2 regions of the Staphylococcus sp. IVB6214 genome follow, and region 2 is predicted to be linked to the other one. Evidence: riboswitches for the same ligand, from Rfam matches in the RefSeq annotation. Region 2 holds a riboswitch; the other holds the start of a gene.
What was found. Region 2 has a riboswitch for FMN ahead of MUA51_RS05355 (ECF transporter S component). Riboswitches for the same ligand answer to the same signal wherever they lie in the genome.
Positions count from the first base shown of each region.

Region 1: linked by a shared signal. The riboswitch ahead of ribD (bifunctional diaminohydroxyphosphoribosylaminopyrimidine deaminase/5-amino-6-(5-phosphoribosylamino)uracil reductase RibD) and the one ahead of MUA51_RS05355 (ECF transporter S component) in region 2 are both predicted to bind FMN.

Region 1 covers NZ_CP094723.1:1,422,346-1,427,553, reverse strand. Annotated here, with positions in the region: gene MUA51_RS06860 (FAD/NAD(P)-binding protein) at 221-1,708, shown strand; FMN riboswitch at 1,933-2,073, shown strand; gene ribD (bifunctional diaminohydroxyphosphoribosylaminopyrimidine deaminase/5-amino-6-(5-phosphoribosylamino)uracil reductase RibD) at 2,253-3,299, shown strand; gene MUA51_RS06850 (riboflavin synthase) at 3,304-3,933, shown strand; gene ribA (GTP cyclohydrolase II) at 3,962-5,143, shown strand; gene ribH (6,7-dimethyl-8-ribityllumazine synthase) at 5,159-5,208, shown strand, end outside.
Region 2 covers NZ_CP094723.1:1,107,137-1,112,344, reverse strand. Annotated here, with positions in the region: gene MUA51_RS05360 (ATP-binding protein) at 1-1,576, shown strand, start outside; FMN riboswitch at 1,733-1,865, shown strand; gene MUA51_RS05355 (ECF transporter S component) at 1,935-2,486, shown strand; gene MUA51_RS05350 (ferredoxin) at 2,584-2,832, opposite strand; gene MUA51_RS05345 (helix-turn-helix domain-containing protein) at 2,938-3,885, shown strand; gene MUA51_RS05340 (RecQ family ATP-dependent DNA helicase) at 3,878-5,208, shown strand, end outside.

The sequences.
Region 1 (5,208 bases), 320 kb from region 2:
AGAACACCTCGCATTTTTATTGTTCTGTATAATAAATAGGTGGACGTGATATAGAAAATAATTTTAACAAAGATATCATTGTCTCACTCCCAAATCTTTCTCCAGTATAACATGAGATATTTGTTGTCAAAATGGAGAGAAATACTATTCACCTAATGATGTACAATTTGACGTAAAATAGGGTATAACATGATGAAATGAAATAATGAAGGTGATAATAATGAAAGTAGCAATAGTTGGAATGGGGACTGCAGGTGTCAGTGTATTAAGACAGCTAGTAAAGCATAAGATGTTTGAACATTTACAAGTGGATATTTACGACAATAAAAAGAACATGGGGCAAGGAGAACCTTTTCAAAATGATAGTGAAGATTTACTGATTAATGTCCCAGTCGACATGTTGTCTTTAAACCTTGATAATATAAAAGAATTTCGAGAGTGGTATACGTCGCAAGATGATTTTGATTATGGGGATGCTGAATATTTGCCGCGTTATGTATTCGGGCACTATATGAAAAGTTATCTTGATCAATACGTGAAGCGTTATGACAATATTCATGTCATTCCACATGAAGTGACACAGATAGGTGTGGTTGAAGAAGAGAAAGAAATTTCAGTGAAAAAAATAATTGTACAGACTGATGAACATGATAGCCGCAGTGCTGTTTATGATTATGTTTTTCTATCAACAGGGACATTCTCATACAATGATCCATATGACTTGAAGGGAAGTCCGAAGTATATCTATGAACCATATCCAGCAAATCGAGCATTAGATGATGTTAGCGAGCGAGACAAAATAGCTGTCATTGGTACTGGTTTGGCTAGTTTAGACGTAATACGTTATGTATTGAAGCATCACGATCAAACACTTGTTTTGGCAAGTCGAGGCGGGCAATTACCAAGTGTACGTGGTGAGATGATCACAGTAACTTTGCAGTATATGACGAGAGAAACTTTCGATGAGATTAAACAAAATCATATGGGGACTATCCCATTGAGTATTCTGAAAGCACTGTTCAAAAAAGAATGCGATGCTTTAAACATACCGTTTAAAACTTTAATTCATCGACGAACAGGAAATGTTGTAAGGGATTTGCAATATGATTTGGCGCATCCGGAATCATTGGGATTGCTACAAAGTTTTCTAATGGAACTTAAAGATAATATGAACTGGATATGGAATAGTTTAACGTATGATGACCAGCAATTATTTCTCGAACGTTATTATCAATATTTCAAAGAGAATATGAATCCGATGCCAAGAGATACCGCACAATTTATTATTGATGCGATTGAAAGTAGTCAATTAGAAGTATACGCAGGGCTTGAAAAAGTAGCACGTTTGAATGGTCATTACCAATTGGAATTTGAATCAAACCAACAAGATATGACAGTAGATGTCATCATAAATGCAACAGGACCTAAGAAAAAGTTGAGTCAGTTAGATGCGTCAGATGGTTTATTATTAAATATGGCAAATAAACAAATTGTTCAAGCACATCCGATTGGTGGTATTCAAATCGTACCAGAAAGTAACGAAGTCATAAGCCCACGTTATGGAACCTTATCGAACTTACGTGCATTTGGTCAGATGACGAATGGTGTTAATTTTGAACGTAATGGTGTCACAATGATTGTTCAGCAAGCTGTGAATAGCGTGGCACAACTCTATATGCAACTGACTAAATCATATGATATTGAATAGGTATCATTTCTGAATATATCTTATGGCAACAATATTAATTTGGCAATATGATTGAATTTGTTAGAACTGTGATTTAATTGTTATGAAATCATAAAATAATTCAACAAAATAACGCTTGCAAATTAATTGTCAATATTGTTAAAATGCGTTAAGCTAAAATCGAACAGTTGTTGTCATTGAACAACGGCTGTGTCGTATCTTGAATCTCAAACAATTTCATTATGATATTCTTTCGGGGCTGGGTGGAAATCCCAACCGGCAGTAAATTAAGCCTGCGACCCGTAGAGAACATTGATTTGTGCTCTATGGCTGATCTAGTGAGAATCTAGAGCCGACAGTAAAAGTCTGGATGGGAGGAAGAATGATCAGTAGACCATGACATGCATAGTTTGTGTTTTTACAACATGAAGCTACTGCTTATTTTGTGATGGCAAATTTACTGAATTTATCTCTGTATTTTGATATACAGAATAAGTATAAAACCGACCACTCGAATCTAAAAATTTTCGAGTGGTTTTTTGTTTATTGATTTGAGGTGATGACAATGGAATATTATTTAGAATATGCGATTCGTTTAGCTGAGATGGTAGAAGGACAAACTGGTGTCAATCCACCCGTTGGTGCAGTGATTGTCAAAGATGGCAGAATCATAGGGATAGGTGCACATCTTAAAAAGGGCGACAAACATGCTGAAATTCAAGCGATTGATATGGCAGGTGCTCAAAATGTAGCAGGCGCAACAATATACGTCTCTTTAGAACCTTGTTCGCATTATGGTGCAACACCGCCATGTGCCGCAAAGATTATTGAAACGGGTATTCGTAGAGTTGTATACGCTGCAAGAGATATCACGCTACCCGCAACGGGACATGAGATGATGGCAGAGAAGGGTATTGACGTTCAATATACGCCACACCCACGTGCAGATAAGTTATATGCATCATTTTTTGCATCCAAAACGACTGAAGTACCAATCGTGACTGTAAAGGTAAGTGCGAGTTTAGATGGTAAGCAGGCAACTGATCATCAACAAAGTCAGTGGATTACGTCAAAAGCTGTCAAAAGTGATGTGTTTCAACTGAGACATACGCATGACGCCATTATTACAGGTAACGGTACACTAGAAGCGGATGATCCAAGCCTTACTGTACGATTGCCAGAAGGACGTCATCCAGCGCGTATCGTTATGACACGTTCAGGTCATATCGATTGGCATGCAGCAATGTTTCATGATCAACTAGCGCCAGTATACATATATACTGACAATGAGTCATTGGTGTCGCCATTAGACCATGTACACGTCGTACATCTATCATCAACAGATGTAAAAACTGTTTTACACGATTTATATAGAAAAGGTTTTGGTCGTGTTCTTGTAGAAGCTGGACCAAAATTAACTTCACAATTTTTAACTTTCGAATTTATTTCAACCTTCATCCTTTATTTAGCCCCGAAAATAATAGGTGGTCAAGGGAAATATCAATATTTTCAAACAGATGGTGTAACGCCACTTGACCAACTTACAAATTTTGAAATTGTCCACTCTGAAATGATAGATACTGACATCAAATTACAAATGAAAAGGAAGTGATGTCATGTTCACAGGTATCGTAGAAGAAGTTGGCACTATTCAATCAATAAAAAAACAAAACCCTACGACTGAATTAACGATTCAATGTGAGAAGATATTAAGCGATATGAATATTGGTGATTCTATTAGTGTGAATGGCACATGTTTAACAGTTGTGAGATTTGATTCATCTACGTTTACTGTGCAGGTCATCATGGGAACAGAAAACAAAACATATTTAGCTGAACTGTCTACCGGTCAACCCGTCAATCTGGAACGTGCACTGCTTGCCACTGGTAGGTTAGGTGGTCACTTTGTGCAAGGACATGTTGATGATAAAGGCGTCATTCTTAATATTAAGCAGTCTCAAAATGAATGGATCTATACAATCAAAGCACCGCATCACATCCTTAAACAAATGATTCCACAAGGGTCAATCGCTGTGGACGGTGTGAGTTTAACAGTTTTCAAGAAAGAAGCGACAAGTTTTGATATTCACTTAATTCCTGAAACACGTAAAGCAACGATCTTATCGACGAAAAGACAAGGAGACCCTGTACATTTAGAAACAGATATGCTGTTCAAATATGTAGAAAATATTACGCGACAAAATGATGGTGTTTCTTTAGATCATTTATTAAAAGCAGGTTTTTAGAATCGTATTGTATTCAAGGAGGGTTAATATGCATTTTGATAAAATAGAAGACGCATTAATTGCTTTGAAAAATGGTAAATCAATCATTGTTTGTGATGATCAGGATAGAGAGAATGAAGGAGATCTACTAGCCATTACGGAATGGATGCATGATGACACGATTAACTTTATGGCTCGCTATGGACGGGGACTTATTTGTTGTCCAATCGATCGGACAATTGCAGAACAAGTAGGGATTGATGCAATGGTTCAAAATAATACAGATCCACATTCTACCGCCTTTACGGTTAGCATTGATCATGTCAATTCTACAACGGGTATCAGTGCATTTGAACGTACACAGACTGCACGTGCATTAATTGCTGATCAATCATCAGCGGCAACATTTAGTCGACCGGGTCATGTTTTTCCACTCATTGCACACGAACAAGGTGTGTTAGGACGTCGTGGCCATACAGAAGCGGCTGTTGAGCTTGCGAAACTAACAGGTGCAAAACCAGCAGGTGTAATCTGTGAAATTATGAATGAAGATGGCACAATGGCAAGAGGTGACGACCTACAAATCTTCAAAGAAACACACGGTTTATATATGATTACTATTGAAGATTTAGTCACATACATCAAAACAACACAGTCACTTATCGAAAAAGAGGCAAAAGTTCAATTGCCTACACGATATGGAACATTTGATATGTACGGTTTTACATCAAAAATCGACGGTTCAGAATTGATTGCTGTCGTTAATGGTGATATTCACGATGAGATGAATGTGCGTATCCATTCTGCATGTGCAACAGGTGATATCTTCCATAGTGCACGATGTGATTGTGGTGAACAATTAGAATTTGCGATGTCATATATTCATGAACACGGTGGAATGGTTCTTTATTTACCGCAAGAAGGTCGTGGTATTGGATTGATGAATAAGTTGAAAGCATATGAATTAATTGAACAAGGTCATGATACTGTTTCGGCGAATGAAGCACTTGGCTTTGCACCAGATATGCGTGATTATGATAATGCAGCACAAATTCTGAAATATTTTGGTATTTCATCTGTGAATTTGATGACAAACAATCCAGAAAAATTTGAAGGATTAGCACATTATGGCATTACAATGGCAAAACGCATTCCTGTTATAACGGAAACAAATGAACATAATCATGACTATATGCAAGTTAAAAAAACTCAAATGAGACATTTAATATAACTGGAGGAATAAAAAATGAACTTTGAAGGACAATTAGTAGGTAACGGTTTAAAAATTGGGATTGT
Region 2 (5,208 bases):
AGAAAAAAGTGAGAATCGTCAAATGGCGATTAACCATAGTGAGATGCTGTTAGAAGGTAGTAAGGGCGTCATCATCTTACCAGAGAAAAACAATGCCATATCGAAGCATCCAGAGAAAAAAGAGATGCTAAAGTTTATTAACAAAGATGTAGATCTCAATAATATAAAACTCACGCAAAAAAAGGTCATAAAACATGTAACGATCAAGCTTGATGGACAAAAGAAATCATATTTACTGCTTGGCTATCCAACGTTAGATAAAGAAGGTCATAAGTCTGTCATCTATATATACGAGGATTTGAGAAGTATTTCCGATACGAATAACGTGATTGCAATTATTATTTTAATCACTGCAGTCATCTTCTTAATTATTACGACCATTTTCGCATTCTTTTTATCGACTCGGATCACAAATCCACTGCGTCAATTTAAAGAACAAGCACTGGAAGTTGCAAAAGGGCGGTACGACAAACAAGTACATGTCCAAACAAAAGATGAGATTGGTGAACTTGCGAGTGCATTTAACCAGATGAGTCACAATATCCAAAATCATATTGATGACATTACCAGTTCTAAAAATATTAGAGATACATTGATTAACTCTATGGCACAAGGTGTTTTAGGCATTAATCATAAACGACATATTATCTTATCGAATCATTTGGCACACAAAATGATGCTCGATATGAATCTAGATCACAAAGTATTATTTGATACGCAAATAAACGATACCTTTGAAAGCAAAACAACAGAATATCGTGAATATGAAATTAATCAAAAACATTACGCTGTGGTCATGAGTTATATCGATCAAATTCAATCTAATAAAGAAAGCGGCCTTGTTGTTATTATTAGAGATATGACACGAGAGCATCACATGGAGCAAATGAAGAAAGATTTCATAGCTAGTGTTTCTCATGAACTACGTACACCGATTTCACTATTACAAGGGTATACTGAATCCATTGTAGACGGAATCGTGACAGAACCAGAAGACATTCATGAATTTCTACTCATTGTTCTAGATGAAACGAAACGCTTAAGTCGATTGGTCAATGAGCTACTAGACGTTGCAAAGATTGATGCAGACGGTATTAACATCACAAAAGAAGTACGTCCGATGTCGGAATTAATCCATAAAATGTCGATGAAATATCGCCAACAAGCCAATGAACTGGCATTGACATTAGACTTCCAAACAGATGGCATCATGAATGATCTATGGGATTATGATTTTGATCGTATGGAACAAGTACTGACAAATCTTGTGGATAATGCATCTCGTTATACGAGACCAGGAGATACTATTTCAATTCAAGCTGAAGAAACTGACACTCATCAAATTTTAACTGTCAAAGATACGGGTGTAGGTATTTCTCCTGAACACTTAGAAAAGGTGTTTGAGCGTTTCTATAAAGTAGATGCTGCTCGTAAAAGAGGGAAAGAAGGAACAGGTCTTGGCCTCTTTATTACACGAATGATTATGGAAGCTCATCACGGTAAAATCACTGTGACAAGTGAAGTAGATAAAGGCACAACCTTTACCATTCAACTACCTAAGCATATAAATGAATAATTCAAAACAGAACGTTCTTCTTATTTCGTTTTCGAACAACGATAAGAAGAGCGTTTTTTGTCACTTGCTACCTTTTTAGTGACGACTTAGCCAAACATCTATATTGTATTTATTGATGTGATTCGTTAAACTTATGATAAATAAAATAATTGATTATTTCATCTTCGGGGTTGGGTGCAATTCCCTACCGGCAGTAATTTTTAAGCCTGCGACCCATAAATTTTTATTTATGGCTGATCTAGTGGAAGTCTAGAGCCGACAGTAACAGTCTGGATGGGAGAAGATGGAGGTTTCTTTGTGTTGCGCAAATGCCTCCTATTCGTGAAAGATGAAAGTCAGAAAAGGAGACATTTTAATCATGCAACAATCGAAACAAACAAGACAATTGATTATTGTCGGTATTTTAAGTGGGATTTCGGTGATCCTTATGTTCATCAAATTTCCATTACCTTTTTTACCACCTTATTTAACACTTGACTTTAGTGATGTTCCAGCGTTACTTGCAACATTTACATTAGGACCTATTGCAGGAATACTCGTTGAATTCATTAAAAACTTATTGAACTTCTTTTTCTATCTTGCTGATCCAGTTGGACCGGTTGCGAACTTTATTGCTGGTAGTAGTTTGCTACTCACTGCTTATGGTATTTATCGCTACAAGCCATCTACACGTGGCATGCTGATAGGTCTGGCAGCAGGTACGTTGATCATGACAATCGTACTTAGTATTATGAATTATTTTGTACTCTTGCCTTTGTATGGCATGATTATGAATTTAGCAGATATTGCGACAAATCTAAAAATCATTATCACAGCAGGTATCATACCTTTTAATATTATAAAAGGGTTTGTCGTCTCATTGTTATTCATCTTATTATATAAAAGACTAAAACACGTCCTTAAAATATAAAATAAGCAAACAAAAAGCGGTGTGATTGTGCACCGCTTTTTGTTTGCTTATCTATTTAAATTTAGCGCAATGTAGTGTACAATACGCATAAATTATATTATTCGAATTTTAATGCATCGCCATCAAAAGTTTCTTCTTCAACTTTGATAGAGTCAGTAGGGCAGCCTTCAAAAGCGTCCTCTAAATCTTCATACAGTTCTTCTGGTACCGGCGTTGTGCCTTGGTTATCATCTAAAATAACATAAGCGATTCCTTCATCATCATAGTCATAGATATCCGGGGCAGCTGCACCACAAGCACCGCATGCGATACAAGTATCCATATCAACAATCGTATACTTAGCCAAAATTTTCGCCTCCCTTTTCAAAGTGCCAGACTAACATTATAATTTCATTGTAGTTTGGATTTCTTAAATTTTCAATATATACGTTTTATTATTGAGGTGTTCAACATGAAATCAATCATTGCTTATATATATCAACACGCAAGCCCCAACAAAAATCAAAAAAGCATATATAATATTATCATAGGTAAAAAGACGCATCAAACCTTTTTTGATGCGACATCTCTAAATCTAATGAGTCTTTATGGGTGTGTCCCTAACTTATCATTTGATGATTATGAGAATATTGTAACGGCATCTACGAACGAAGAAATCACGCTACCTATCTCATCAACTGCAACATACTTTATGTTACAACATTCTTTTGTTACATTGCAACTTCTGATTCAAACATTGTCACATGCACAACACGGTAATATGAAGTTTGCACCACTAACATCTCATACTGAAACGCATCAACGAGTACGTGGTATTTATACAATGATTCAAAATCAACAACTTAACACACATGTAAAACAAGAAATATTCATGCTGTTCAAAACATTGAATGCCGAACATTCAGGAAGTATCGCACATTATTTTTTAACCGGGTATGACGAAACAATGTATACAATGAAGCAAGTTGGACAGCTCCATCAGATGGATGATGATCAATTGTTTATCACGCATTACATAGATTTGTTGACTATTTATCAGTTGCTTTCTGAAAAGGAAACCTATCCAATACTGCATCAATGTCTAGCAACTGAGCAACTGAGTTACACGTTATTCCGGACAAAGTCTCTTTTACTTCAAGGGTTATCTGTTTCTGAAGTCGCACAGCAAACACAGCTTACTGAAAATACAATCCATGATCATATTCTAGACCTATTTATGCGACATCATTTGACGAATTATCATGATTATTTAACGCAAGATTTTCACAGTTTTTTAGCTTTTTACGCACAACAACCTTTTCAAAAACTCCGATTTTATAAAGCACATTTTGAATATCTTAGTTATTTTGAAATCAAGTTGGCGATTATTGGTTTTGCGAAAGGAGTATTACATGCTTAAAACAGCGTTACAGCAGTACTTTGGTTTCTCACAGTTCAGGCAAGGGCAGGAAGAGTTGATTCAAAGTGTTCTAAATGGGGAAAATACTTTAGGTATTCTACCAACCGGAAGTGGTAAAAGCTTATGTTATCAGTTGCCCACATACATTAAACAACAACCTACACTTATTATTTCTCCACTTATTTCACTGATGGATGATCAAGTTATGCAGATGAAAATGAATGGCGAACGACGGGTTGTCTCCATTCACTCTGGCATGTCACAAAGTGAACGCCAACTGGCATTTCAACAGCTGGACAGTGCACTTTTTATATTTGTAAGTCCAGAATTCATCTTACAACCACATCATTTGAATCGTATAAGAAACTTGACATTAGGGCTAATCGTTCTTGATGAAGTACACTGTTTATCTGAATGGGGGTTTGATTTTCGACCGCATTATGCGTTAATTAATCAAGTTACAGACTTATACCAACATATTCCTGTATTAGGTTTAACCGCTACTGCAACAAGCCATTTGAAGTCAGATATTGAATTTGTTACAAAACGAACGTTTACATTATTACAATCTGATATGGATCGTACGAATATTTCTTTATCGGTAGAGCACATGACGTCATATCAAGACAAAATCGAATGGATTTTAGAAACAATCGCGACTTCTGGACCGACGATTATATATGTTTCATCTAAAAAAGTATGTTTGGACATTGCAGAGCAAATCTATGCTGCGGGTTATCTTACGGGGATTTACCATGCGGATTTAAGTTATGAAGAACGGTACACTGTTCAGCAGCAGTTTTTAAAAAATGATATCCGTATTATTGTCGCAACGAGTGCCTTTGGTATGGGCGTGAATAAGCCAGATATCCGTACAATCATCCATTTCCACTTATCCAATAGTCCTTCGAGTTATTTGCAAGAGATTGGTCGAGCTGGACGAGATGGCAAACAAAGTCAAGCTATCGCACTATATCAAGAAGATGACCAATACTTATTAGAATTGCTTGCAACAGCGCACCAGATTATTGAAGAAGATATTCATTTATTTGAACAGGGAACATTGATTGATCAAGAGAAACATGACATTTTATCTGTATTATCACAACGCTATTCAGTCGAGAAGCTCCAAAAAATATTTCGTCAAAATCATCAACAAAAAGTGAGAGCACTCCAACATATGCTGCAATATGCCAATATACAAACATGTCGACGTCAACAACTCATGCGCTATTTCAATATGTCTGTAAAAACGAATGGAAACTGCTGTGACATATGTGGAATATCCCACCAAATACATGAAAAAAACAGAAAAAAGGTATA